Regions from separate parts of the Rummeliibacillus sp. JY-2-4R genome, predicted to be linked through region 2. Evidence: a T-box and tRNA genes for the amino acid it is inferred to sense, from the RefSeq annotation. Region 2 holds a T-box; the other regions hold tRNA genes.
The links. A T-box is a leader RNA that pairs with one kind of tRNA and senses whether it is charged. The one in region 2 lies ahead of ileS (isoleucine--tRNA ligase), so its partner is inferred to be a tRNA-Ile.

Region 1 (9,418 bases), 600 kb from region 2:
AAATTCCCTTGCACTTCAAACTGTTGAAGCATATCTGAAATAACTCCTTCACCTGCTACACTACCTTTGAATAGAATCTTCACAACTTGTCCTGTGACACTTTGCATAATCTCTTGTGGAATATCGAACGACACGACACTACTGATGAATTCTTTTGTTAATGGCTTTTGAGGCTCAGCGAAAATATCATAAACAGAACCTTCTTCTATTACTTTCCCATCCTGCATAATTGCCATTCTGTCGCAAATTTCTTTCACGACGTCCATTTCGTGTGTGATTAAAATTATCGTAATACCGAGTTCACGATTGATTTTTTTTAGTAATCGCAAAATCGAAGTGGTTGTTGTCGGATCAAGTGCTGATGTAGCTTCATCACATAATAATATAGATGGATTATTTGCTAATGCTCTTGCAATACCTACACGTTGTTTTTGACCGCCGCTTAGTTGTGCTGGAAATACGTCTTTTTTATCCGCTAGGCCAACCATTTCGAGAAGTTCCTTTACTCTTTTCTCTCGCTCTCCCTTTGGTATTTTTGCAGCTTTTAAAGCAAATTCAATATTTTCACCAACTGTTTTTTGGCTGATTAAGTAAAAGTGTTGAAAAATCATACCGATTTTCAGACGTGCTTGACGAAGCTTTTCTCCTTTTAACTTTGTTAAATCTTGTCCATTGATTAATATTCGCCCATCTGTTGGTTGTTCTAGTAGGTTAATACAGCGTAGTAGTGAACTTTTACCCGCTCCAGAATAACCTACTATTCCGAATATTTCTCCATCTCCAATAGTTAAAGAGACATGATCTACACCAGTTACTATTTTCTTTCTTGTTTTGTAAACCTTTGATACCTCTTGTATTTCCAGCATATACATCCCTCTAATCTTTGTTAAATTGCTTTTTAAAATCCTCTTATTCTATCGGAAAACTATCTATTTTTACTAAAAAAGATACATCTCTCAACTGAAAGATGTATCTTTATGATCGACGTTCATTTATCTTTCAGAAATAAATTCTGTAGGAATTAGCACCTTCCCTAGTGGGGGTTGCTGGACTTCATCGGGCCTATCCCTCAGTCACTCTTGATAAATTCCATTTGTTAAGTTGTAAGTTTATGATATTTATATTATTTACTTTTACGTCATTTGTCAATGAATTTTTAGAAAAAGTAAACTATTTTAAAATATTTTTCTCTTCTATATAAAAAATATATTCCCACTAATTTATACATTACAAGTATTGTTTGAAATGAGATTGCATGCTTCGTTTAGGAAACCGAGTCACTTCTTTTGTGTCTGCATCCCTTTGCTAACTTTTTCTAGCGGCACGATATCTCGGTGTCCTTAATCCTTGGATAGGTATTTAGTACACTAAAAATTGCTAATTGAAATTAAATTAAAAATATCATTAACTATTACTTCAACTTTTCCATGACTAGCCTTACTACTATTGAATATTGAATTGTGTCTTCTAATCAAATATTCGAACATGAAGGATTAATTCTGCTTCAATCCAGCTCGTTTGGCTTTTTATTATATTATACAGACATAGTTTTTTATCTTCGTTGTTGAGCGCTGTGATGATTCCTCTGTACTCAGTACTTGCCTGCTGATGCCAAACTTCTAGTAGTACTTCTTTCTGACCACAATATGCTTGCATGAGTTCTTCTCCTAATGCTTGCAATGTCCATTCGTCATATATCGGCTTCGCAATTTGCTTTGTCTCCTGTTGCCAGTTTCGCAGTCTTTGTACATGTTCTGGTAACATCATAGCCGTCCACTTAATATTCCCACGATCTCTTAACATATAGGATACCTCCTTTTGTAAGTTCCAATTACTTCTTATGACCTCCGAGCAATTGGGAGCGCTTCACTGCTGTTCCTGCATTTGTATACGATACTGCTCGCAACACCGCTGTTGAGCCATAATGTGTTCGGAGGTGATCCATTGCAGCACCAAGCTTACGGCGCTTCCAGCGGGATGTATCAAAAAAGCTGAGCTGCATAGAATGTTCTGATTCTAATTTTGTTATACTAACACTTATTTGGCGCACTGGGCGTTCATTGTACTGTTCGCTTAATATTTGCTGACAAACGTGATAAATAGCCATCGTATCATTGGTGGCTTCATCAATTGTATGTGAACGCTGAAAACCTCCTCCAAAGGCATTTTTACTATAAGCAATACCTAATGTGATTGTACGCCCTACTTTATAGGCTTCTCGTGCTCTTCTCGCCACATCTTCACACATTTCCAGGAGCACTGCGAGCACTTCCTTTTTAGTGTTATAATCGCGCATTAATATTTGGCTCTTACCATAACTAATTTGCCCTTCTACAAGTGGTGCTTCGCCTACCTTTGACAAATCAATTCCCCATGCATGATGATAAAGTTGATTGCCCATAATGCCGAATCTCTTTTCTAATGTCGCTAAATCAGCGTGAGCCAAATCTCCAACAGAGAAAATCCCCATATTGTTCAGCGTACGTTCTGTTCGATGTCCGATCCCCCACATCTTCGACAAAGGTGTAACAGGCCATAGCTTTCTTTCCACATCTTCAAAGTCCCATTTAGCGAAACCCGTTTTTTTTGCATCTAAATCAAGAGCAAGCTTTGCCAAAAGCATATTCGGTCCCATTCCTACAGTGCTTGGTATTTCAAATTGCCGATAAAGTTCTTCTTGGATTTTGTGTGCTGTTTCAACCGGATCTCCCCACAGTTTCTCTGTCCCTGTGAGATCAACAAAACTTTCATCAATGCTATATACATGAATTGCTTCCTTTGGTACATAGCTATGAAGTAGCTTTGTAATTTCGACGGACATGCGGACAAAGTATTCCATCTTTGGTTCAAACAAATGAATATCTGGATGCTTCGGTATTTCATAAACCCTTGTTCCTGTCTTCACTTGAAATCGTTTTTTCATAAGCGGAGAAGCAGCAAGAACAATACTACCTTTTTGCTGAAAATTCCCTACAACAGCGATGGCCTCTTTTAGTACATCCAAATGAGCCCAAGATGCCATACAACTAGCATAAAAGCATTTCATATCTACACACATAATCGACCTTCTCGGCATATTCTCATACATCTATAGCACCTCCAAAAAGAACATTTGTTCTTATTTTAAAATGAGATACATGAGATGACAAGTGGGAAGTAGTGTTTTTCCAACAATTGGCGATAACAGGAGATTATACAATCAGAGAAGTTATAATCGAATTTACATACATACATTAAAAATAAAAAAATCCTTTAGAATCAAAATGATTCTAAAGGATTTTTAAGTATGACCCCTACGAGATTCGAACTCGTGTTACCGCCGTGAAAGGGCGGTGTCTTAACCGCTTGACCAAGGGGCCAATATGGCTCCGAAGGCAGGACTCGAACCTGCGACCCTCTGATTAACAGTCAGATGCTGCTACCAACTGAGCTACTTCGGAATAATTAAATGGTGGGCCTAAATGGACTCGAACCATCGACCTCACGCTTATCAGGCGTGCGCTCTAACCAGCTGAGCTATAGGCCCATAAATGGAGCGGGTGAGGAGAATCGAACTCCCGACAACAGCTTGGAAGGCTGTGGTTTTACCACTAAACTACACCCGCATTATGGTGGGTCGGGACAGAATCGAACTGCCGACACTTAGAGCTTCAATCTAATGCTCTACCAACTGAGCTACCGACCCACAATAATATATTAAATCATTTATAGAATGGCGGTCCGGACGGGACTCGAACCCGCGACCTCCTGCGTGACAGGCAGGCATTCTAACCAGCTGAACTACCGGACCATTTGGTTGCGGGGACAGGATTTGAACCTGTGACCTTCGGGTTATGAGCCCGACGAGCTACCGAACTGCTCCACCCCGCGATAATATTATAAAGTTTAAATGGAGGAGGAAGAGGGATTCGAACCCCCGCGCGGTTTGACCCGCCTGTCGGTTTTCAAGACCGATCCCTTCAGCCAGACTTGGGTATTCCTCCAGAGTTTATGGCGGCCGAGGGGATCGAACCCCCGACCTTACGGGTATGAACCGTACGCTCTAGCCAGCTGAGCTAGGCCGCCATAATATAATTTAAATATAAAATTGGTGGAGCCTAGCGGGATCGAACCGCTGACCTCCTGCGTGCAAGGCAGGCGCTCTCCCAGCTGAGCTAAGGCCCCAAAGATCTTAAATATTATGAAATAATCGGGAAGACAGGATTCGAACCTGCGACCCCTTGGTCCCAAACCAAGTGCTCTACCAAGCTGAGCTACTTCCCGGATATGGTGCGCCCAGCAGAAGTCGAATCCACAACCTTCTGATCCGTAGTCAGACGCTCTATCCAGTTGAGCTATGGGCGCATATTATACAATAGTCATTGTACATATGTTAAATAAAAATGGTGCCGAGGACCGGAATCGAACCGGTACGGTAGTCACCTACCGCAGGATTTTAAGTCCTGTGCGTCTGCCAGTTCCGCCACCCCGGCATATTTGGAGCGGAAGACGGGGTTCGAACCCGCGACCCCCACCTTGGCAAGGTGATGTTCTACCACTGAACTACTTCCGCATATGCTTTACGTTTTTTTAAATCTGGCAATTATATAGTTTTAAAATAAATGGTGCGGGTGAAGGGAGTCGAACCCCCACGCCTTGCGGCGCTAGATCCTAAGTCTAGTGCGTCTGCCAATTCCGCCACACCCGCTAATATTTTATTAAAATGATGAGTCATGCAGGATTCGAACCAGCGACCCTCTGATTAAAAGTCAGATGCTCTACCAACTGAGCTAATGACTCATTTTAAAATAGAATATGGTGCCGGCGAAAGGAGTCGAACCCTCGACCTACTGATTACAAGTCAGTTGCTCTACCAACTGAGCTACACCGGCAAATTAAAATATGGTGGAGGATGACGGGATCGAACCGCCGACCCCCTGCTTGTAAGGCAGGTGCTCTCCCAGCTGAGCTAATCCTCCATATGTACAGCCTAGCAACGTCCTACTCTCGCAGGGGGACAGCCCCCAACTACCATTGGCGCTAAAGAGCTTAACTTCTGTGTTCGGCATGGGAACAGGTGTGACCTCTTTGCCATCATTACTAGACTATTTATAAAGAAAGAATTGTTCTTTCAAAACTGGATAAACTTTCATTGAAGTTCTTAAAATAACGTTTGGTTAAGTCCTCGATCTATTAGTATTCGTCAGCTCCATGTGTCACCACACTTCCACCTCGAACCTATCTACCTTGTCGTCTTCAAGGGATCTTACTTACTTGCGTAATGGGAAATCTCATCTTGAGGGGGGCTTCATGCTTAGATGCTTTCAGCACTTATCCCGTCCACACATAGCTACCCAGCGATGCTCTTGGCAGAACAACTGGTACACCAGCGGTGTGTCCATCCCGGTCCTCTCGTACTAAGGACAGCTCCTCTCAAATTTCCTACGCCCACGACGGATAGGGACCGAACTGTCTCACGACGTTCTGAACCCAGCTCGCGTACCGCTTTAATGGGCGAACAGCCCAACCCTTGGGACCGACTACAGCCCCAGGATGCGATGAGCCGACATCGAGGTGCCAAACCTCCCCGTCGATGTGGACTCTTGGGGGAGATAAGCCTGTTATCCCCGGGGTAGCTTTTATCCGTTGAGCGATGGCCCTTCCATGCGGAACCACCGGATCACTAAGCCCGTCTTTCGACCCTGCTCGACTTGTAGGTCTCGCAGTCAAGCTCCCTTGTGCCTTTACACTCTGCGAATGATTTCCAACCATTCTGAGGGAACCTTTGGGCGCCTCCGTTACTCTTTAGGAGGCGACCGCCCCAGTCAAACTGTCCGCCTGACACTGTCTCCTACCCCGATATAGGGGTACGGGTTAGAATTTCAATACAGCTGGGGTAGTATCCCAAGGACGCCTCCACCGAAGCTGGCGCTCCGGTATCTCAGGCTCCTACCTATCCTGTACAAGCTGTACCAAAATTCAATATCAGGCTACAGTAAAGCTCCACGGGGTCTTTCCGTCCTGTCGCGGGTAACCTGCATCTTCACAGGTACTATAATTTCACCGAGTCTCTCGTTGAGACAGTGCCCAGATCGTTACGCCTTTCGTGCGGGTCGGAACTTACCCGACAAGGAATTTCGCTACCTTAGGACCGTTATAGTTACGGCCGCCGTTTACTGGGGCTTCGGTTCTCACCTTCGCTTACGCTAAGCAATCCCCTTAACCTTCCAGCACCGGGCAGGCGTCAGCCCCTATACGTCACCTTACGGTTTTGCAGAGACCTGTGTTTTTGCTAAACAGTCGCCTGGGCCTATTCACTGCGGCTCTCTCGGGCTTGCACCCTACTAGAGCACCCCTTCTCCCGAAGTTACGGGGTCATTTTGCCGAGTTCCTTAACGAGAGTTCTCTCGCTCACCTTAGGATTCTCTCCTCGACTACCTGTGTCGGTTTGCGGTACGGGCACCTCCTACCTCGCTAGAGGCTTTTCTTGACAGTGTGAAATCAGGAACTTCGCGGTAAACCGCTCGCCATCATAGCTCAACGTTATAGAGAGCGGATTTGCCTACTCTCACGCCTTACTATTTAGACGCACATAACCAACAGTGCGCTTACCCTATCCTACTGTGTCCCCCCATTACTCAAATGGTAGGGAGGTGGTACAGGAATATCAACCTGTTATCCATCGCCTACGCCTATCGGCCTCGGCTTAGGTCCCGACTAACCCTGAGAGGACGAGCCTTCCTCAGGAAACCTTAGTCATTCGGTGGATGGGATTCTCACCCATCTTTCGCTACTCATACCGGCATTCTCACTTCTAAGCGCTCCACCAGTCCTTCCGGTCTGACTTCACAGCACTTAGAACGCTCTCCTACCACAGACATCATAGATGTCTATCCACAGCTTCGGTGAATTGTTTAGCCCCGATACATTTTCGGCGCAGCGTCACTCGACCAGTGAGCTATTACGCACTCTTTAAATGGTGGCTGCTTCTGAGCCAACATCCTGGTTGTCTAAGCAACGTCACATCCTTTTCCACTTAACAATTACTTTGGGACCTTAGCTGGTGGTCTGGGCTGTTTCCCTTTTGACTACGGATCTTATCACTCGCAGTCTGACTCCCGTGCATAAATCATTGGCATTCGGAGTTTGTCTGAATTCGGTAATCCGGGATGGACCCCTAGTTCAAACAGTGCTCTACCTCCAAGATTCTCTATCACGAGGCTAGCCCTAAAGCTATTTCGGAGAGAACCAGCTATCTCCAAGTTCGATTGGAATTTCTCCGCTACCCACACCTCATCCCCGCACTTTTCAACGTGCGTGGGTTCGGGCCTCCAGTAAGTGTTACCTTACCTTCACCCTGGACATGGGTAGATCACCTGGTTTCGGGTCTACAACCACATACTCATTCGCCCTATTCAGACTCGCTTTCGCTACGGCTCCGTCTTTTCAACTTAACCTTGCATGTAATCGTAACTCGCCGGTTCATTCTACAAAAGGCACGCTATCACCCATTAACGGGCTCTAACTACTTGTAGGCACATGGTTTCAGGATCTCTTTCACTCCCCTCCCGGGGTGCTTTTCACCTTTCCCTCACGGTACTGGTTCACTATCGGTCACTAGAGAGTATTTAGCCTTAGGAGATGGTCCTCCCAGATTCCGACGGAATTTCACGTGTTCCGCCGTACTCAGGATCCACTCAGGAGAGAATGAACTTTTGACTACAGGACTGTTACCTTCTTCGGTAGGTCTTTCCAAACCGCTTCGTCTAATTCATTCCTTTGTAACTCCATATAGAGTGTCCTACAACCCCAAGAGGCAAGCCTCTTGGTTTGGGCTGTTCCCGTTTCGCTCGCCGCTACTAAGGGAATCGAAATTTCTTTCTCTTCCTTCAGGTACTTAGATGTTTCAGTTCCCTGAGTCTGCCATCATGACGCTATGTATTCACGTCAAGATACTATTCCATTACGAATAGTGGGTTTCCCCATTCGGAAATCTCCGGATCAAAGCTTACTTACAGCTCCCCGAAGCATATCGGTGTTAGTGCCGTCCTTCATCGGCTTCTAGTGCCAAGGCATCCGCCATGCGCCCTTAATAACTTAACCTATAAGTTATTAAGCCTAAAAATTTAAAACTTAATATAAAAAAATGTGTTACTTAAGAATTTTTCAATGTCGTTTTATCCAGTTTTCAAAGAACAATGTTTTGAAAGCGATGAGCCTTCAAAACTGAACAGCAAGCGTTAATCTTAGAGAACCACGTTCTCTATTCCGAAATATTCCTTAGAAAGGAGGTGATCCAGCCGCACCTTCCGATACGGCTACCTTGTTACGACTTCACCCCAATCATCTATCCCACCTTCGGCGGCTGGCCCCAAAAGGTTACCTCACCGACTTCGGGTGTTACAAACTCTCGTGGTGTGACGGGCGGTGTGTACAAGGCCCGGGAACGTATTCACCGCGGCATGCTGATCCGCGATTACTAGCGATTCCGGCTTCATGTAGGCGAGTTGCAGCCTACAATCCGAACTGAGAACGGTTTTATGAGATTAGCGTGCTCTCGCGAGTTAGCGACTCTTTGTACCGTCCATTGTAGCACGTGTGTAGCCCAGGTCATAAGGGGCATGATGATTTGACGTCATCCCCACCTTCCTCCGGTTTGTCACCGGCAGTCACCTTAGAGTGCCCAACTAAATGATGGCAACTAAGATTAAGGGTTGCGCTCGTTGCGGGACTTAACCCAACATCTCACGACACGAGCTGACGACAACCATGCACCACCTGTCACCAATGTCCCCGAAGGGAAAACTCTATCTCTAGAGCGGTCACTGGGATGTCAAGACCTGGTAAGGTTCTTCGCGTTGCTTCGAATTAAACCACATGCTCCACCGCTTGTGCGGGCCCCCGTCAATTCCTTTGAGTTTCAACCTTGCGGTCGTACTCCCCAGGCGGAGTGCTTAATGCGTTAGCTGCAGCACTAAGGGGCGGAAACCCCCTAACACTTAGCACTCATCGTTTACGGCATGGACTACCAGGGTATCTAATCCTGTTTGCTCCCCATGCTTTCGCGCCTCAGCGTCAGTTACAGACCAGAAAGTCGCCTTCGCCACTGGTGTTCCTCCAAATCTCTACGCATTTCACCGCTACACTTGGAATTCCACTTTCCTCTTCTGCACTCAAGTCTCCCAGTTTCCAATGACCCTCCACGGTTGAGCCGTGGGCTTTCACATCAGACTTAAGAAACCACCTGCGCGCGCTTTACGCCCAATAAATCCGGACAACGCTTGCCACCTACGTATTACCGCGGCTGCTGGCACGTAGTTAGCCGTGGCTTTCTAATAAGGTACCGTCAAGGTACGTTCATTTCCTAACGTACTTGTTCTTCCCTTACAACAGAGTTTTACGATCCGAAAACCTTCATCACTCACGCGGCGTTGCTCCA
Region 2 (9,418 bases):
AAGTTGAAATATGTGGTGTTGATACATCCACGTTACCTGTTTTGAAGCATGAAGAAATGCGACAATTATTTGTTGCATTGCAAAGCGGACAAGAAGAAGTCAGAGAACAACTAGTGATGGGAAATTTACGGTTAGTATTAAGCATTGTTGGTCGATTTGCCTATAGAGGCGAACAGGCTGATGATTTGTTTCAAGTTGGATGTATTGGGTTGTTAAAATCAATTGATCATTTTGATTTATCTCATAATGTTCGATTTTCAACTTATGCAGTTCCAATGATTATCGGTGAAATTAGAAGACACTTAAGAGACCATCATCCTCTACGTGTCTCAAGATCACTACGAGATATTGCATATAAAGCAATGCAAGCAAAGGAACAATTTTTGACAGAAGAATTACGAGAGCCAACATTAACGGATTTAGCAAGAATGACAGGCTTACCACAGGAAGATATTTTATTTGCTTTAGATGCAATTCAAGAGCCTATGTCATTACATGAACCAATCTATGCTGATGGTGGAGATCCTGTGTATATGATGGATCAATTGAAGGACCAAACAGTTTCAGAAGATCGTTGGTTAACGTATGTATCAATTAAAGAACAGATTCAAAAATTAGATAGAAGACAACAAAATATCCTTTCTAAACGATATTATTATGGCCATACTCAAACAGAAATTGCGAAAGACTTAGGTATTTCACAAGCACAAATTTCTAGATTAGAAAAAAGTGCGTTAAAAACAATACAAGAACAGGCAAGCGAAAAATAAATTCATACAAACTAATTAGCATCAATCATCAAGATTGATGCTTTTTTTTCATATAAATAAATAACATACATTTAGGAGGGATGTTTTTTGCGTTTTTCCGAACTTCAACGAAAAGAAATCATCGCTGCGAATAGTGGACGTTTTTTGGGCTATGTGGAAGATGCGGTTGTTCAACAAGATACTGGATATGTTATAGCATTTGTTGTAGCTGAACCCAAAAAAATCATGTCATTTTCAGGTGCTAAAAAGGAAACTTTGAAAATACCGATAGAAGATGTCCTCGTTGTAGGGAAAGATGTAATACTAGTAAAAGGATTAGACTGAAAAAAATGGGTATTCGTTGCTAAATCTCGGTATGCTTGATACAATTAAGTAACAAGTATCTTTGAAAAGATGAGGCTATTATGACATTAATTATTAATAATTTACATGATATTCAAAACAACATTGTAGCTGCTTGTAAACGAGCTGGAAGAAATGTTTCTGACATCACTATTATAGCCGTCACAAAGCAAGTTACAACAGAACGTGCAATTGAAGCACTGGAAGCAGGTTTAACTCATCTGGGTGAAAATCGCCCAGAAGGGTTATTAGAAAAATATGAAACCATTAAAGACCGAGCTACATGGCATTATATTGGCTCAATGCAAACAAGAAAAGTACGCAAAGTAATTGAACAAATTGATTACTTACATTCACTTGACCGTATTAGTTTAGCAGAAGAAATTGATAAAAGAGTAAATCGCCCTGTTAATTGTTTTGTACAAGTTAATGTATCAGGCGAAGAGTCAAAACACGGTCTTACATCAGAGGAAGTGCCTGCATTTATCGAGAAGTTGTCAGACTACCCAAATATACGTGTAGTTGGTTTAATGACTATGGCACCTAACACAGAAGACCAAGAAATTATACGAAATGTATTTAAAGGATTAAAAAAACTACAGTTAGAGATTGCTAGTAAGGGATATGATTATGCGCCTTGTACTGAACTATCAATGGGGATGTCTAACGACTATGAGATTGCAATCGAAGAAGGTGCAACGTTTGTCCGAATTGGCACAGCTCTAGTTGGCAATGAAGGAAGGGATTCTTATGAAGGTAAAAGATAAACTAAAAAACTTTTTCTATTTAGAAGAGGAAGAAACCTACGTAGAAGAGCAAGTTGAGAAAAAAGAATCTGTTCGTCAACAAGAAGCACCTCAAAGACAACAAATGAAGCCGGCAGTAAGCAGACCAGCAGCAATTAAAAAACCATCCGTTAAAGAACGCCCAAGATTTGTGGAACATTCAAACGTACCAAATCTTGTTAGTATCAAACAAAAAACTTCAAAAGTAATTTTATCAGAACCTCGAGTTTATGCCGAAGCACAAGATATCGCTGATAATCTGAAAAGCAAACGTGCTGTAATTGTAAATTTACAACGCATTGATCGTGAACAAGGTGTACGCATAATTGATTTTATCAGTGGGACTATTTTTGCTTTAGGTGGAGATATTAAAAGAATCGGTACAGATATTTTTTTATGTACACCTGATAATGTAGAAATAGATGGCAGTATTTCTGATTATTATTATGAAGATTTACAATAGAGGAGTATAACTTTTCATGTTAATTTTTACAATTGTAAAGTATTTATTTGAATTTTATTCGATTGCGCTAATTATTTATATTCTAATGTCTTGGATACCATCAGCGTATGATTCAAAGTTTGGAAGACTATTGTCTCAAATTTGTGATCCGTATTTAAATTTCTTTAGACGATTTATCCCGCCAATAGGCGTAATTGATATCTCACCAATTGTCGCATTATTTGTTTTGAATCTTATTCAAACAGGTGTCTTCTACGTTTTAAGTTATATTATATTTTAATTCACCTCCCCACATTTATTTTAAGGTGGGGATTTTTTTACGAAAGAAGGGAAATCGATGGAGGAAATTTTCCAACATTTTAGACCTGAAGAGAAACCATTTATAGAACAAGCAATGGGATGGCGAGATGAAGTCGAAGATCGTTATGCACCAAAATTGACAGATTTTTTAGATCCACGTCAGCAATTGATTGTACAATCTATCATTGGGAAAAATAGCAATGTCCTGGTGACGGCTTACGGATGTTTTGAAGAATCTGAACGCAAACGATTATTGATCTATCCAGACTATTATCAAGTATCTGATGAAGATTTTGAAATTGCCATTTGTGAGCTTCAATTCCCTTCTAAGTTTGTCCAATTAAAGCATCCGGATGTATTAGGGGCATTAGTCTCCCTTGGTTTAGAACGTGCTAAATTTGGAGATATCCGTCTAGATGAATCTTTTGTTCAATTTGCTGTTGCAAGAGAAGTAATTGACTACGTGCTTATGAATCTTATAAGCATTGGTAAAGCGAAAGTACAAGTGAAAGAATTGCCACAAAATGCTCGTTTACTTCCTTCTGAATCACACTTTATAGAACAAGTCATTACTTCCAGTTCTATGCGTTTAGATACAATACTTGCCTCAGTCTATCCCATATCTCGGCAAAAAGCGGCAATGCTTATTAATAGTGGTAAAGTTAAAGTGAATTTCGTTGTACGTGAACAAGTTGCTTTTGAATTACATGAATCAGATCTTCTGTCAATCAGAGGGCATGGTCGTTTAGTCATAAAATCTATAGAAGGAAAAACCAAAAAGGAGAAATTTCGCATAAAAATTGGTCGAATTGATCGTAAATAATAATTCACAGATTTGAAAAATAATTAAATAAATGAGAGCATTGTTATAGATTGTATTTTTCAACTGAAAAGCACTTGTGAATTTGACATAAATGATAAATTTATTTTAAATTTTTGTTTTTCTTGATGAACTTACCAATATACAAAGGTATAATAATGTATAAATGCTGCTAAGGAGAGGTGCAAAAATATGCCGTTATCACCACTTGACATACATAACAAAGAATTTAGTCGTGGTTTTAGAGGTTACAACGAAGATGAAGTAAATGAATTCCTAGAACAGATTATTAAAGACTATGAACTAATCTTGAAAGAAAAAAAGGAACTTGAAGACAAACTGCTTTCTAGCAATGAACAAATTGGGCATTATAATTCAATCGAAGAAACACTTCAAAAGTCAATTGTCATTGCCCAAGAAGCAGCAGAAGAAGTCCGCCGTAACTCTCAAAAAGAAGCAAAGCTCATTGTTAAAGAAGCAGAGAAGAATGCAGATCGTATTGTCAATGAGGCTCTATCTAAAGCACGACGCATTGCATTGGAAATTGAAGAACTAAAAAAACAATCAAAAGTTTTCCGTAATCGATTCAAAATGATTGTTGAAGCACAATTAGACTTAATTGAATCAGATGATTGGGATCATTTGATGGAGTATGAGGTAGATACAACAGAATTGGAACACTTAGATTTACCTCAAGATTAATTAAGATACTTGACTGCGTGGCTTCATTTTTCTATAATGTCAACATATCTATATAAAAAAAGTAATGATGGAGACAGTAATTTATAGGTGCGTACTCAGCGATTTGAGGATAGTGAAAGCTCAAACAAAACACTTATAAAAGAAAATCACTCCTGAACTAGGTTGCTGAAATACTTTAAAGTAAGCAATTTCGTATACACCACGTTACGGTGTCTTAAGAGGCGTCAGCAGTATTGACGCAATTAGGGTGGTACCGCGAGATAACTCCTCCTCGTCCCTTTTATGGGATGAGGAGGTTTTTTATATTTAAAAGGAGGAATTTATTCAATATGGAATACAAAAATACCTTATTGATGCCAAAAACAGACTTCCCGATGCGAGGAAATCTTCCAAACAACGAACCTAAAATCCAAGAAAAATGGGAAGAAATGGACATCAATGCAAAAGTTCTTGAACGTACAAAAGACCGTCCAGCCTTCATCCTACATGATGGTCCTCCATATGCAAATGGTGATCTTCATATGGGGCATGCACTAAACAAAGTGTTAAAAGACATGATTAACCGCCATCGCTCAATGACTGGATACTATGTACCTTACGTACCTGGTTGGGATACACATGGTCTACCAATCGAGCAGGCATTAACAAACAAAGGTCATGATCGTAAAAAAATGTCTATCGCTGAATTCCGCGAATTATGTAAAGACTACGCATATGAACAAGTAAGTCGTCAACGTGAACAATTTATGCGTATCGGTGTACGCGGTGACTGGAAAAATCCATACATTACTCTAAAACCAGAATTTGAAGCTCGTCAAATCGGTGTATTTGGTGCAATGGCTAAAAAAGGATATATCTATAAAGGTTTAAAACCAGTATATTGGTCTCCATCAAGTGAATCAGCACTTGCTGAAGCAGAAATTGAATATAAAGATATTAAATCACCTTCAATTTACGTAGCATTTAATGTATTAGACGGTAAAGGCGTTGTAAATAATGATGAAAAATTCATTATTTGGACTACAACTCCTTGGACAATGCCTGCAAACCTTGGTATTTCAGTTAACCCTGAATTCACTTATGTTGTAGTAAAAGCAAATGGTGCTAAATACATTGTTGCTAAAGGCTTACTTGAAAAAGTTGCAGAAAAAATTGGCTGGGAAAATCCTGAAATTGATCGTGAAATCCAAGGTGCTGACCTAGAAAATGTAACAGCTAAACATCCGTTATATGATCGTGAATCACTAATTATGCTAGGTGACCATGTCACACTTGAAGCTGGTACTGGTTGCGTTCATACTGCTCCAGGTCACGGGGAAGATGACTATCAAGTTGGTAAACGCTATGGTTTAGAAATTCTTTCAGTAGTTGACCATAAAGGTTGCTTAACTGAAGATGCTGGCGAATTTGCAGGTATGTTCTACGATAAAGCAAATAAACCAATCTGTGAAAAACTTGATGAAGTGGGTGCGTTATTAAATCTTTCATTCTTTACACACTCATATCCACATGATTGGCGTACTAAAAAACCTGTTATTTTCCGTGCTACACCACAATGGTTTGCATCTATTGATAAATTCCGTCCAGAATTACTTCAAGCAATTCGCGACACAAGTTTCACACCAGTTTGGGGCGAAACTCGACTTTACAATATGATTCGTGACCGTGGTGATTGGTGTATCTCTCGTCAACGTGCATGGGGTGTACCAATTCCAGTCTTTTATGCTGAAAATGGCGAAGAAATTATCACAGAAGAAACAATTTCACACGTACAAGAATTATTCCGTGAACATGGTTCTAATATTTGGTTCCAAAAAACAGCAAAAGAATTACTTCCTGAAGGATTTACACACCCAGGTTCTCCAAATGGCGAATTCACAAAAGAAAATGACATCATGGATGTTTGGTTCGATTCTGGTTCAACTCACCAAGGTGTGTTAGAAGAACGACCAGAACTTCGTTACCCAGCTGATTTATATCTGGAAGGTTCTGACCAATACCGTGGATGGTTTAACTCATCATTAATCACTTCAGTTGCAATGAATGGTCATGCCCCTTATAAAGGCTTACTATCTCATGGTTTCGTATTAGATGGCGACGGACGTAAAATGAGTAAATCACTAGGTAATATCATTGCCCCAAGTAAAGTCATGAATCAATATGGTGCAGATATTCTTCGTTTATGGGTAGCATCTGTTGACTATACAGCTGATGTTCGTATTTCTATGGATATGTTGAAACAAGTTTCAGAAGTGTACCGTAAAATTCGTAACACACTGAAATTCTTACATGGTAATTTACATGACTTCAATCCAAATACAGACTATGTTGCTTACGAAGATCTTCGTGAAGTCGATCAATATATGTACATGGAATTACAAAACTTAATCAAAACGGCTCGCGTTGCCTATGATAACTATGAATTTGCGACTGTATACAAAGCTGTAAACAATTTTGTAGCAACAGAACTAAGCTCATTCTACTTAGACATAGCAAAAGACGTTGTATATATCGAAGGTGTAGATCAACACGCTCGCCGCGCAATGCAATCGGTTATGTATGATACATTAGATGCATTATTAAAATTGTTGACTCCAATCATCCCTCATACTACAGATGAAATGTGGTCATATTTACAATATACAGATGTAGAAAGCGTACAACTTACTGATATGCCAGCTGCTGTTGAAAAGGAAAACTTTGCAGCCTTAACAGAAAAATGGGCAAAAATCATGAACGTTCGAAATGTAGTATTAAAAGCATTAGAAGAAGCTCGTAATGCAAAAACAATTGGTAAGTCTTTAGAAGCAAAAGTAACTGTTTATGGTGTTGATGAAGCATTAGAACTTCTAAACGATGCCAATATTAACTTTGCACAATTAAATATTGTTTCAGAGTTTGTTGTCGGCACTTCTTTAAATGACGCTCCAGAAAATGCAGTGAAAACTGAAAAAGTTGCAGTAACAGTAGAAAAAGCAGAAGGCGAAAAATGCGAACGCTGCTGGACTATTTCAAAAACTGTAGGACACAATCACAATCATCCGACATTATGTGAACATTGTGCAGATGTGGTTGAAAAATATTATTCAGAAGTCGAATAAGTAAAATTAAATAATTTATGGCTGTTCACTTAAGGTGAGCAGCTTTTTTTTATTTTGCAGTAAAATATAGAACATCATTTGAATGGTCTGTTTTTGTCTTCAGGGCATTATATGATAAAATAGGTTAGATTCGGGAGTAAACGGAGGCTTTGCTGTGTATAAATATTATGGAATAGCTATTTTCGTGATTATACTAGATCAACTGACAAAATGGAGTGTTGTCAAAAATATGGAATATGGTGAAAGTATTTCAATCATTGATCCTTATTTTGGCTTATACTCTCATCGAAATCGTGGTGCTGCTTGGGGGATGCTGCAAGGGCAATTTTGGCTATTTGCATTAATAACTATTGTTGTTATTGTTGGTATTATTTATTACTACCATAAGGAAGCTAAAGGAAAGCCATTGTTCCAAACAAGTTTAATGTTTTTACTTGGTGGTGCCATTGGAAACTTTATTGACCGAGTATTTCGAGGAGAAGTAGTAGACTTTGTACATGTCATTATTCCAGTTATTAACTATGATTTTCCTATATTTAATATAGCTGATGCATCATTGACAATTGGCGTAATCATGCTTATTATCTACTTACTATTTGAAGACAAACAAGAAAAGAAAAAGGTGAAATAATGTCAGTCACATTTACTGTAACAGAAGAGGTCAAAGGGGAACGAATTGACAAAGCCCTTGCCTCACTGCAACAAGACTGGTCTAGAACTCAAATTCAAGGATTCGTACAAGAGGGTCTTGTAGTCGTGAACGGACAAGAAATTAAGCAAAAGTATAAAGTGCAAGTTGGAGATATTATTACGGTAACTCCTCCAGAGCCAGAACCACTTGAAATTATTGCAGAAGATTTGAATCTTGATATTGTGTATGAAGATTCAGATGTACTAGTTGTCAACAAACCAAAAGGTATGGTTGTCCATCCAGCACCTGGTCATACAACAGGTACTTTAGTTAATGGATTAATGTATCATTGTAAGGATTTATCAGGTATTAATGGTGTCATGCGTCCTGGTATTGTACATCGTATTGACAAAGACACATCAGGGCTTTTAATGGTTGCCAAAAACGATAAGGCGCACGAATCCCTTGTACAACAATTAGTAGATAAAACGGTAACGCGCCGTTATACTGCATTAGTTCATGGCCATATCCCGCATGATAAAGGTACAATTGATGCACCGATTGGTCGCGACCAAAAAGATCGTCAGAAAATGGGGGTTGTTGATAATGGCAAGCATGCCGTTACACATTTCCAAGTAATCGGTCGATTTGGAGTAGACTATACTTTAGTCGAATGTCGTCTTGAAACAGGTCGTACACACCAAATTCGTGTTCATATGAATTATATTGGTTATCCTTTAGTAGGAGATCCGAAATATGGTCCAAAGAAAACAATTGATTTTGGTGGACAAGTTTTGCATGCTGGCATTTTAGGTTTTGTACACCCAGCAACAAAAGAATATCTAGAATTCGAAGCACCACTTCCTGAAGATTATCAAGATCTATTGGATGAATTGAAAAAGAACTATTGACACTTTAAGTCATATGGGCATATAATGAGTTCAGTGAAAATCTAATATTCACCTTTTAAAGACAGTCCAGAGAGGCTGAAAAGGGATGCGAAGAATGTTAAGATTACTGTACATATTTTACAGTCTATTTGACATATCTATCAGTATACCTATATCCTCTTGGGCAAACTTGCTCAAGAGGTTTTTTTCTTGTAAAAAGAGGAAAACTTACGATTAGCTTTAAAGAAAAGGAGGTAGAAAAAATGACAGCAAAAAAAGCCGAACTTCTTGATCAAGCTGCGATGAACAGAGCGCTAACTCGAATTGCACATGAAATCATTGAACGAAATGAAGGAATTGATGAGTGTATCCTTGTAGGCATTAAAACAAGAGGAGCATTTCTTGCAAAACGATTAGCACAAAAAATTAACTCAATTGAGAAAAAAGAAATTCGTTCAGGAGAATTAGACATTTCTCTTTATCGAGATGATTTATCGGTTAAAACTTCCAATGGAGAAGCACTTGTACAACAAGTTGATATTACGGATGATGTAACAAATCAAAAAGTAATCTTAGTTGATGATGTTCTATATACAGGCAGAACTGTTCGTGCA
Region 3 (9,418 bases), 1.9 Mb from region 2:
ATATTAAGTTTTAAATTTTTAGGCTTAATAACTTATAGGTTAAGTTATTAAGGGCGCATGGCGGATGCCTTGGCACTAGAAGCCGATGAAGGACGGCACTAACACCGATATGCTTCGGGGAGCTGTAAGTAAGCTTTGATCCGGAGATTTCCGAATGGGGAAACCCACTATTCGTAATGGAATAGTATCTTGACGTGAATACATAGCGTCATGATGGCAGACTCAGGGAACTGAAACATCTAAGTACCTGAAGGAAGAGAAAGAAATTTCGATTCCCTTAGTAGCGGCGAGCGAAACGGGAACAGCCCAAACCAAGAGGCTTGCCTCTTGGGGTTGTAGGACACTCTATATGGAGTTACAAAGGAATGAATTAGACGAAGCGGTTTGGAAAGACCTACCGAAGAAGGTAACAGTCCTGTAGTCAAAAGTTCATTCTCTCCTGAGTGGATCCTGAGTACGGCGGAACACGTGAAATTCCGTCGGAATCTGGGAGGACCATCTCCTAAGGCTAAATACTCTCTAGTGACCGATAGTGAACCAGTACCGTGAGGGAAAGGTGAAAAGCACCCCGGGAGGGGAGTGAAAGAGATCCTGAAACCATGTGCCTACAAGTAGTTAGAGCCCGTTAATGGGTGATAGCGTGCCTTTTGTAGAATGAACCGGCGAGTTACGATTACATGCAAGGTTAAGTTGAAAAGACGGAGCCGTAGCGAAAGCGAGTCTGAATAGGGCGAATGAGTATGTGGTTGTAGACCCGAAACCAGGTGATCTACCCATGTCCAGGGTGAAGGTAAGGTAACACTTACTGGAGGCCCGAACCCACGCACGTTGAAAAGTGCGGGGATGAGGTGTGGGTAGCGGAGAAATTCCAATCGAACTTGGAGATAGCTGGTTCTCTCCGAAATAGCTTTAGGGCTAGCCTCGTGATAGAGAATCTTGGAGGTAGAGCACTGTTTGAACTAGGGGTCCATCCCGGATTACCGAATTCAGACAAACTCCGAATGCCAATGATTTATGCACGGGAGTCAGACTGCGAGTGATAAGATCCGTAGTCAAAAGGGAAACAGCCCAGACCACCAGCTAAGGTCCCAAAGTAATTGTTAAGTGGAAAAGGATGTGACGTTGCTTAGACAACCAGGATGTTGGCTCAGAAGCAGCCACCATTTAAAGAGTGCGTAATAGCTCACTGGTCGAGTGACGCTGCGCCGAAAATGTATCGGGGCTAAACAATTCACCGAAGCTGTGGATAGACATCTATGATGTCTGTGGTAGGAGAGCGTTCTAAGTGCTGTGAAGTCAGACCGGAAGGACTGGTGGAGCGCTTAGAAGTGAGAATGCCGGTATGAGTAGCGAAAGATGGGTGAGAATCCCATCCACCGAATGACTAAGGTTTCCTGAGGAAGGCTCGTCCTCTCAGGGTTAGTCGGGACCTAAGCCGAGGCCGATAGGCGTAGGCGATGGATAACAGGTTGATATTCCTGTACCACCTCCCTACCATTTGAGTAATGGGGGGACACAGTAGGATAGGGTAAGCGCACTGTTGGTTATGTGCGTCTAAATAGTAAGGCGTGAGAGTAGGCAAATCCGCTCTCTATAACGTTGAGCTATGATGGCGAGCGGTTTACCGCGAAGTTCCTGATTTCACACTGTCAAGAAAAGCCTCTAGCGAGGTAGGAGGTGCCCGTACCGCAAACCGACACAGGTAGTCGAGGAGAGAATCCTAAGGTGAGCGAGAGAACTCTCGTTAAGGAACTCGGCAAAATGACCCCGTAACTTCGGGAGAAGGGGTGCTCTAGTAGGGTGCAAGCCCGAGAGAGCCGCAGTGAATAGGCCCAGGCGACTGTTTAGCAAAAACACAGGTCTCTGCAAAACCGTAAGGTGACGTATAGGGGCTGACGCCTGCCCGGTGCTGGAAGGTTAAGGGGATTGCTTAGCGTAAGCGAAGGTGAGAACCGAAGCCCCAGTAAACGGCGGCCGTAACTATAACGGTCCTAAGGTAGCGAAATTCCTTGTCGGGTAAGTTCCGACCCGCACGAAAGGCGTAACGATCTGGGCACTGTCTCAACGAGAGACTCGGTGAAATTATAGTACCTGTGAAGATGCAGGTTACCCGCGACAGGACGGAAAGACCCCGTGGAGCTTTACTGTAGCCTGATATTGAATTTTGGTACAGCTTGTACAGGATAGGTAGGAGCCTGAGATACCGGAGCGCCAGCTTCGGTGGAGGCGTCCTTGGGATACTACCCCAGCTGTATTGAAATTCTAACCCGTACCCCTATATCGGGGTAGGAGACAGTGTCAGGCGGACAGTTTGACTGGGGCGGTCGCCTCCTAAAGAGTAACGGAGGCGCCCAAAGGTTCCCTCAGAATGGTTGGAAATCATTCGCAGAGTGTAAAGGCACAAGGGAGCTTGACTGCGAGACCTACAAGTCGAGCAGGGTCGAAAGACGGGCTTAGTGATCCGGTGGTTCCGCATGGAAGGGCCATCGCTCAACGGATAAAAGCTACCCCGGGGATAACAGGCTTATCTCCCCCAAGAGTCCACATCGACGGGGAGGTTTGGCACCTCGATGTCGGCTCATCGCATCCTGGGGCTGTAGTCGGTCCCAAGGGTTGGGCTGTTCGCCCATTAAAGCGGTACGCGAGCTGGGTTCAGAACGTCGTGAGACAGTTCGGTCCCTATCCGTCGTGGGCGTAGGAAATTTGAGAGGAGCTGTCCTTAGTACGAGAGGACCGGGATGGACACACCGCTGGTGTACCAGTTGTTCTGCCAAGAGCATCGCTGGGTAGCTATGTGTGGACGGGATAAGTGCTGAAAGCATCTAAGCATGAAGCCCCCCTCAAGATGAGATTTCCCATTACGCAAGTAAGTAAGATCCCTTGAAGACGACAAGGTAGATAGGTTCGAGGTGGAAGTGTGGTGACACATGGAGCTGACGAATACTAATAGATCGAGGACTTAACCAAACGTTATTTTAAGAACTTCAATGAAAGTTTATCCAGTTTTGAAAGAATAAGGAACTTTTAAAAAGGTTCTTGACTTTTAATTATAATAATGGTAAAATTATTCTTGTCCTTAAGAAAACCAAATAGTCTAGTAATGATGGCAAAGAGGTCACACCTGTTCCCATGCCGAACACAGAAGTTAAGCTCTTTAGCGCCAATGGTAGTTGGGGGCTGTCCCCCTGCGAGAGTAGGACGTTGCTAGGCTGTACATATGGAGGATTAGCTCAGCTGGGAGAGCATCTGCCTTACAAGCAGAGGGTCGGCGGTTCGATCCCGTCATCCTCCACCATTTAACATTGCCGGTGTAGCTCAGTTGGTAGAGCAACTGACTTGTAATCAGTAGGTCGAGGGTTCGACTCCTTTCGCCGGCACCATGGATTTTCTTAATGAGTCATTAGCTCAGTTGGTAGAGCATCTGACTTTTAATCAGAGGGTCGCTGGTTCGAATCCTGCATGACTCACCATTTTAATTAAACTTAGCGGGTGTGGCGGAATTGGCAGACGCACTAGACTTAGGATCTAGCGCCGCAAGGCGTGGGGGTTCGACTCCCTTCACCCGCACCATTTATTTTAAAACTTTATAATTGCCAGATTTAAAAAACTTAAAGCATATGCGGAAGTAGTTCAGTGGTAGAACATCACCTTGCCAAGGTGGGGGTCGCGGGTTCGAACCCCGTCTTCCGCTCCAAATATGCCGGGGTGGCGGAACTGGCAGACGCACAGGACTTAAAATCCTGCGGTAGGTGACTACCGTACCGGTTCGATTCCGGTCCTCGGCACCATCTGTTATAGTAAGCAATGAACAAATAATTATAATATGCGCCCATAGCTCAACTGGATAGAGCGTCTGACTACGGATCAGAAGGTTGTGGATTCGACTTCTGCTGGGCGCACCATTTCGGGAAGTAGCTCAGCTTGGTAGAGCACTTGGTTTGGGACCAAGGGGTCGCAGGTTCGAATCCTGTCTTCCCGACCATTTAAAATTATATTGGGGCCTTAGCTCAGCTGGGAGAGCGCCTGCCTTGCACGCAGGAGGTCAGCGGTTCGATCCCGCTAGGCTCCACCAATTATATATTTAAATCAACAATTATTATCATGGCGGCCTAGCTCAGCTGGCTAGAGCGTACGGTTCATACCCGTAAGGTCGGGGGTTCGATCCCCTCGGCCGCCATATTTAAGGACCTTTAGCTCAGTTGGTTAGAGCAGACGGCTCATAACCGTCCGGTCGCAGGTTCGAGTCCTGCAAGGTCCACCATATTTATTAGGAGGAATACCCAAGTCTGGCTGAAGGGATCGGTCTTGAAAACCGACAGGCGGGTCAAACCGCGCGGGGGTTCGAATCCCTCTTCCTCCTCCATTTAAACTTTATAATATTATCGCGGGGTGGAGCAGTTCGGTAGCTCGTCGGGCTCATAACCCGAAGGTCACAGGTTCAAATCCTGTCCCCGCAACCAAAATGGTCCGGTAGTTCAGCTGGTTAGAATGCCTGCCTGTCACGCAGGAGGTCGCGGGTTCGAGTCCCGTCCGGACCGCCATTTTTTTAATAATCTATTAATTTATTGTGGGTCGGTAGCTCAGTTGGTAGAGCATTAGATTGAAGCTCTAAGTGTCGGCAGTTCGATTCTGTCCCGACCCACCATAATGCGGGTGTAGTTTAGTGGTAAAACCACAGCCTTCCAAGCTGTTGTCGGGAGTTCGATTCTCCTCACCCGCTCCATTTATGGGCCTATAGCTCAGCTGGTTAGAGCGCACGCCTGATAAGCGTGAGGTCGATGGTTCGAGTCCATTTAGGCCCACCATTTAATTATTCCGAAGTAGCTCAGTTGGTAGTAGCATCTGACTGTTAATCAGAGGGTCGCAGGTTCGAGTCCTGCCTTCGGAGCCATATGGAGAAGTACTCAAGTGGCTGAAGAGGCGCCCCTGCTAAGGGTGTAGGTCGGGTAACCGGCGCGAGGGTTCAAATCCCTCCTTCTCCGCCATGTTGGCCCCTTGGTCAAGCGGTTAAGACACCGCCCTTTCACGGCGGTAACACGAGTTCGAATCTCGTAGGGGTCATATTAAAATCCTTCAGAATTAAATTTCTGAAGGATTTTTTTTATCGATTTTGATAATATCAATTTTGATAGAATTCTCCTCACTAAAAAAACAATACACTAACCTCTCAAAAAATATTTCTTATTTTTATACACAAGAAAAGACGTACTTCTTTTTTGAAATACGCCGATAATCTATAAAGTATTTAATTTTTGTTTTGTGTTTCTAAGATATAGGTAGCCTGCGCGAGATTTATAAAGACTCCGCAATCATCTTGTCAACTCGTTTTACGATCGCATCAAAGGAAGTATTCAAAGGCAATGCAATATCTTTAAATAATATATTTTTGACTTGGGTTAAAAGTTTGGAGTCTTGATCATGCATTTTCTTATTGATACTTTTAAGTTCTCGTTCTTTTCTCATTAAGCTATTTAGCATTTTCGCAATTTCCTTGCGATCTCCACTTTTAATAATTCCATGGAATTCCTTATTACGTTGTTTTGTATCGTCATTCCAATCAATCTCAGGTTCTTTAAATAACTGCAAAACTTCTTCGGATTGTTCTTTATCTAATGTCTTTAGCATTACTACTGAATCATTATCAACCGGGGTACTAATTTTCAAATTAGCCGCTGAAAGAGGATGCAATACATAATAGGTTTTTGTCACATCGGAAAAAGTCTTTTCACAAATATCATCAATTTGGCATAACCCGTGTTCTGAATAGATAATTACGTCTCCAATTTCAAACATCGCATTTGCTCCTCTATTTTTAAATTATCAACCTAGTTTACAAAATTAATTATACACCTTATAAAAATTTTGTCAACTTAATTGACAATGGTTGCTCACTTTTATATAGTAATATTCGAAAGAATTGGACTCAAAAACTTCAACATTAAACTTAGAACTAAATGGACCTTTCATCAAATATAGACAGTAAAATTGAAACCTACTTGAAAAGTAAAAACTGAGAGGAGTGAGGAGTATGTTAGATTCTAAAATTCAACATTTGGACTTAGTAAATCTATTAAGTGAACGCCTATTTCAAGTGCGTAATGCTACTGAGAAATTATGGAGTGATCAAAGCGACTTATATATCTCAAATTCTGAATGGTTTATTATGTCTAAAATCTATAAAGAACCACAAACTATTGCTTACGTATCCAAACATGTTAATTTTTCCAGACAAGCTACTCATAAATTCGTCAAAAGACTTGAAGCGAATGGATTAATCGAGATTCGTAACGTAGAAAACAATAAGAAAGAGAAAAGTTTACATTTAACTAAGTTAGGTGAAGAATGTTTCGAAAAAAACGAAGCATTAAAAACAACAATAGAGAAAGAGCTAGCAGAGAGAATCGGAATTGAGAATATCTCAGTTCTAAAAGAAATTTTAAAATTAGATTGGAGGTTATAAACACTATCTTTCGGTGAAGAAGGTGTTTATAACACGATACCATCAATTACTCGTATTACCAAAAAGTAATAAGGCAAGTATCGTGTTAATTGGAAAGTTAACTAAAAAGTTGTTACTATCAGATTAACTTTGCCATGTAATATTCATCTACATACTCCCCATCAATTAATAATGAGTCATGTTTTACTCCCTCTATGGCGTATCCCATTTTTTTATAAAGATTTACTGCAGGTGTATTTTGGGTGATGACAGTCAACTCTAATCGATGAAACCCTTTAGATTTTGCCCATTTGTGCACATGTACAAAAAGGGATTTCCCAACACCTTTTCCTCTCATATTGCTATGTACACCAATAACGATATAAGCTCTGTGTGAAATTCTCTTTGGTGAATCACCTTGTACAATCAAATACCCAACTATTTGATTCTGTTCACTTGCAACAAATAATGCAGAATTTGCTTTATTACTTATCATTTCAATGAATTTTGTGAATGGTTCTTTGCTTACTTTTCGTTCTCCTGGTCCAAATAACATTAAGTTTGAGCTTTCGGCATCTTGCATTACTTGAATGATTTCTTGAGCATCATGGATTGTGGCATGTCTTATTTGCATTTTAACTCTCCCTTCTAAATTGTTATCTACAATATTTATTCAACTCCTTACAGCAAAACCCTTGATTTCTATAAAAAAGATGATTTTTTAAATATAATATGAATTTAGTTTATATGTTGTGGTCATAATAAAAAAATCAGAAAATAACTTTTAAAAATAGATTGACCTTCACGTTACGTCAAACTTTATATTTGTATATGGAGGTGAGTGAAGTGGAGTATACGATACAGCAACTTGCGAAACTCTCTGGAGTGTCGGCTAGAACATTACGATATTATGATGAAATTGACTTACTTAAGCCTAAAACGCTAAGTGATGCAGGGTATCGGATTTATGGAGAGTGGCAAGTCAAATTGTTGCAACAAATCTTATTTTATCGAGAATTAGGATTAAAGCTGGAAGAAATAAAAAAGATAATAAATGATTCGAATTTTGATATAAAGAGAGCTTTACTTGATCATCAGCAAAAATTGCTTGTTGAGAAAAAGAAGATTGAAAGAATGCTGCAGAATGTTGAAAAAACAATAAAATCAGTAGAAGGAGAGTATGAGATGAAAGATGCGGAACGATTTGAAGGCTTGAAAGAAGAGATGATTCAAGAAAACGAAAAGCAATATGGAGAAGAAATACGAGAGAAGTATGGCAATGATGTAGTAGATGCTTCAAATAAAAAATTTCGAAGAATGAGTGAGGAACAGTTTAAAGAAAATCAGATTCTTGAGAAGAAAATGATTGAGCTTTTGAAAAGAGCAATGTTACAAGGTGATGTGACTAGTGAGACTGCACAGGAAGCTGTAGAATGTCATAGAAAATGGTTAACACAATATTGGCCAACTTATTCCAAAGAAGCTCACAGAGGACTTGCTGATATGTATATAGCGGATGAACGTTTTACTGCTTATTATGATAAATATCAAGAAGGGATGACTCAGTTTTTGCATGATGCAATTTATGCGAATTTATCCCGCATTAACGGGCAGTAGAACGGGACTAACAAAGGGTGAGGATGGCCAACCAAAAACGCCACGTCAATCACAACGTTGGCACTAGTACGTCCTGTACGTCGGAAGAAAATCCCCACTGTTTGAAGTTTCATTTTATAGTTGTATCTAAGGAACTTTATTTGAGGTTCCTTTTTAATTTTGATAAATATTAGAATTACTGCTTTGAAAAAAAGTAATTGGGGTATAAATAGTACAGAATGGAGGCTGAAAATTTTGACGGATCAACAAATACAAACTTTAAAAGAAACACTGCAAGATGAATTGAAAAGAATTAAAGCGAGACCGGATAATGATGAAATATTTGAATCAACGGAGTTGTCTAATTATGACAATCACCCAGCAGATCAAGCGACAGATTTAGCTGACCAGGCTACAGAACTTGCAGTAGATAATTTTAACGAATTCCAAATAGGGAAAATTGAAAATGCTTTAAGAGCGATAGATGAAGGAACATATGGCGTTTGTTCTGTTTGTGGGAAACAAATTCCTTTTGAGCGTTTAGAAGCAATCCCAACAACATTGACTTGTGTTGAGCACTCAGAAAAAACTGCAGGTACGCAAGAACGTCCAGTTGAAGAAGGAATACTAAATGCAACCACTTCTGATCCAAGTAACTTGAAGGATTACAGAATAGATGGAGAGGATAGTTTTATGGTTGTTGAAGAGTATGGCTCTTCTGATACCCCTTCTGATAGAGGATATAATTCTGATCGGATTTAAAATGAAAATAATTCACATGTACTGTTAAGAAGTTGCCAAATTAAGGGCAACTTCTTTTATTTTTTCGTATAATGAAAATAAAAAAGTAGGTAGAATATTGAACATTATTGACTTACATTGTGATGTGTTATACAAATTATCAATGAGTGAGGGACCGATTAATTTTGCTCATGCAACAGAGCTTCATGCAAGTAAAGATAAGCTACGTGCTGGTGGCGTCATTGTACAAAACTTTGCTATTTTCATTGATGAAAATATACCACAATCACAAAAGTTCACAGAAGCAATGCGTCAGGTAGAACTTTTTCAAACCAATGTAATTCAGCCGAATACTGATATGATTCACATAACAGATTGGAAGCAGTTAGAATTATTAAAGAAGGGGCAAATTGGTGCCATACTTAGTCTTGAGGGCTGTGATGCAATTGGTGAAGATGTATATAAATTGCAAGCCCTTCTTGATGCAGGTGTTAAATTAGTTGGCCTTACATGGAATTTTGAAAATGGGGTAGCCTACGGAGCAGAAGAGTCACCAGAAAAAGGATTAAAGTCATTTGGCATGGAAGTAGTAAAATTATTAAATGATCGAGATATCATTATAGATGTGTCCCATTTAAACGA

Region 1: it encodes a tRNA-Ile, which carries the amino acid that the T-box ahead of ileS (isoleucine--tRNA ligase) is inferred to sense. The anticodon was not compared.
Region 3: it encodes a tRNA-Ile, which carries the amino acid that the T-box ahead of ileS (isoleucine--tRNA ligase) is inferred to sense. The anticodon was not compared.

The regions. Positions count from the first base shown of each region.
Region 1 covers NZ_CM132623.1:321,679-331,096, reverse strand. The annotation lists gene ACWV26_RS01645 (methionine ABC transporter ATP-binding protein) at 1-866, opposite strand, end outside; SAM riboswitch class I at 990-1,089, opposite strand; gene ACWV26_RS01640 (YolD-like family protein) at 1,468-1,803, opposite strand; gene ACWV26_RS01635 (Y-family DNA polymerase) at 1,832-3,088, opposite strand; tRNA gene ACWV26_RS01630 (tRNA-Glu) at 3,288-3,359, opposite strand; tRNA gene ACWV26_RS01625 (tRNA-Asn) at 3,364-3,440, opposite strand; tRNA gene ACWV26_RS01620 (tRNA-Ile) at 3,450-3,526, opposite strand; tRNA gene ACWV26_RS01615 (tRNA-Gly) at 3,532-3,605, opposite strand; tRNA gene ACWV26_RS01610 (tRNA-Phe) at 3,610-3,685, opposite strand; tRNA gene ACWV26_RS01605 (tRNA-Asp) at 3,714-3,790, opposite strand; tRNA gene ACWV26_RS01600 (tRNA-Met) at 3,794-3,870, opposite strand; tRNA gene ACWV26_RS01595 (tRNA-Ser) at 3,891-3,983, opposite strand; tRNA gene ACWV26_RS01590 (tRNA-Met) at 3,992-4,065, opposite strand; tRNA gene ACWV26_RS01585 (tRNA-Ala) at 4,089-4,164, opposite strand; tRNA gene ACWV26_RS01580 (tRNA-Pro) at 4,190-4,263, opposite strand; tRNA gene ACWV26_RS01575 (tRNA-Arg) at 4,268-4,344, opposite strand; tRNA gene ACWV26_RS01570 (tRNA-Leu) at 4,384-4,472, opposite strand; tRNA gene ACWV26_RS01565 (tRNA-Gly) at 4,478-4,552, opposite strand; tRNA gene ACWV26_RS01560 (tRNA-Leu) at 4,603-4,687, opposite strand; tRNA gene ACWV26_RS01555 (tRNA-Lys) at 4,707-4,779, opposite strand; tRNA gene ACWV26_RS01550 (tRNA-Thr) at 4,796-4,871, opposite strand; tRNA gene ACWV26_RS01545 (tRNA-Val) at 4,883-4,958, opposite strand; rRNA gene rrf (5S ribosomal RNA) at 4,968-5,084, opposite strand; rRNA gene ACWV26_RS01535 (23S ribosomal RNA) at 5,153-8,082, opposite strand; rRNA gene ACWV26_RS01530 (16S ribosomal RNA) at 8,264-9,418, opposite strand, start outside.
Region 2 covers NZ_CM132623.1:917,509-926,926, forward strand. The annotation lists gene sigG (RNA polymerase sporulation sigma factor SigG) at 1-770, shown strand, start outside; gene ACWV26_RS04240 (PRC-barrel domain-containing protein) at 858-1,094, shown strand; gene ACWV26_RS04245 (YggS family pyridoxal phosphate-dependent enzyme) at 1,175-1,879, shown strand; gene ACWV26_RS04250 (cell division protein SepF) at 1,863-2,360, shown strand; gene ACWV26_RS04255 (YggT family protein) at 2,377-2,640, shown strand; gene ACWV26_RS04260 (YlmH family RNA-binding protein) at 2,698-3,483, shown strand; gene ACWV26_RS04265 (DivIVA domain-containing protein) at 3,673-4,182, shown strand; T-box leader at 4,238-4,464, shown strand; gene ileS (isoleucine--tRNA ligase) at 4,512-7,283, shown strand; gene lspA (signal peptidase II) at 7,438-7,914, shown strand; gene ACWV26_RS04280 (RluA family pseudouridine synthase) at 7,914-8,825, shown strand; gene pyrR (bifunctional pyr operon transcriptional regulator/uracil phosphoribosyltransferase PyrR) at 9,068-9,418, shown strand, end outside.
Region 3 covers NZ_CM132623.1:3,092,818-3,102,235, reverse strand. The annotation lists rRNA gene ACWV26_RS15215 (23S ribosomal RNA) at 38-2,967, shown strand; rRNA gene rrf (5S ribosomal RNA) at 3,094-3,210, shown strand; tRNA gene ACWV26_RS15205 (tRNA-Val) at 3,220-3,295, shown strand; tRNA gene ACWV26_RS15200 (tRNA-Thr) at 3,305-3,380, shown strand; tRNA gene ACWV26_RS15195 (tRNA-Lys) at 3,395-3,470, shown strand; tRNA gene ACWV26_RS15190 (tRNA-Leu) at 3,486-3,570, shown strand; tRNA gene ACWV26_RS15185 (tRNA-Gly) at 3,620-3,694, shown strand; tRNA gene ACWV26_RS15180 (tRNA-Leu) at 3,700-3,788, shown strand; tRNA gene ACWV26_RS15175 (tRNA-Arg) at 3,826-3,902, shown strand; tRNA gene ACWV26_RS15170 (tRNA-Pro) at 3,906-3,982, shown strand; tRNA gene ACWV26_RS15165 (tRNA-Ala) at 3,997-4,072, shown strand; tRNA gene ACWV26_RS15160 (tRNA-Met) at 4,104-4,177, shown strand; tRNA gene ACWV26_RS15155 (tRNA-Ile) at 4,185-4,261, shown strand; tRNA gene ACWV26_RS15150 (tRNA-Ser) at 4,271-4,363, shown strand; tRNA gene ACWV26_RS15145 (tRNA-Met) at 4,384-4,460, shown strand; tRNA gene ACWV26_RS15140 (tRNA-Asp) at 4,465-4,541, shown strand; tRNA gene ACWV26_RS15135 (tRNA-Phe) at 4,570-4,645, shown strand; tRNA gene ACWV26_RS15130 (tRNA-Gly) at 4,650-4,723, shown strand; tRNA gene ACWV26_RS15125 (tRNA-Ile) at 4,729-4,805, shown strand; tRNA gene ACWV26_RS15120 (tRNA-Asn) at 4,815-4,891, shown strand; tRNA gene ACWV26_RS15115 (tRNA-Ser) at 4,895-4,985, shown strand; tRNA gene ACWV26_RS15110 (tRNA-Glu) at 4,990-5,061, shown strand; gene ACWV26_RS15105 (CarD family transcriptional regulator) at 5,293-5,793, opposite strand; gene ACWV26_RS15100 (MarR family winged helix-turn-helix transcriptional regulator) at 6,029-6,460, shown strand; gene ACWV26_RS15095 (N-acetyltransferase family protein) at 6,579-7,073, opposite strand; gene ACWV26_RS15090 (MerR family transcriptional regulator) at 7,286-8,056, shown strand; gene ACWV26_RS15085 (TraR/DksA C4-type zinc finger protein) at 8,291-8,797, shown strand; gene ACWV26_RS15080 (dipeptidase) at 8,895-9,418, shown strand, end outside.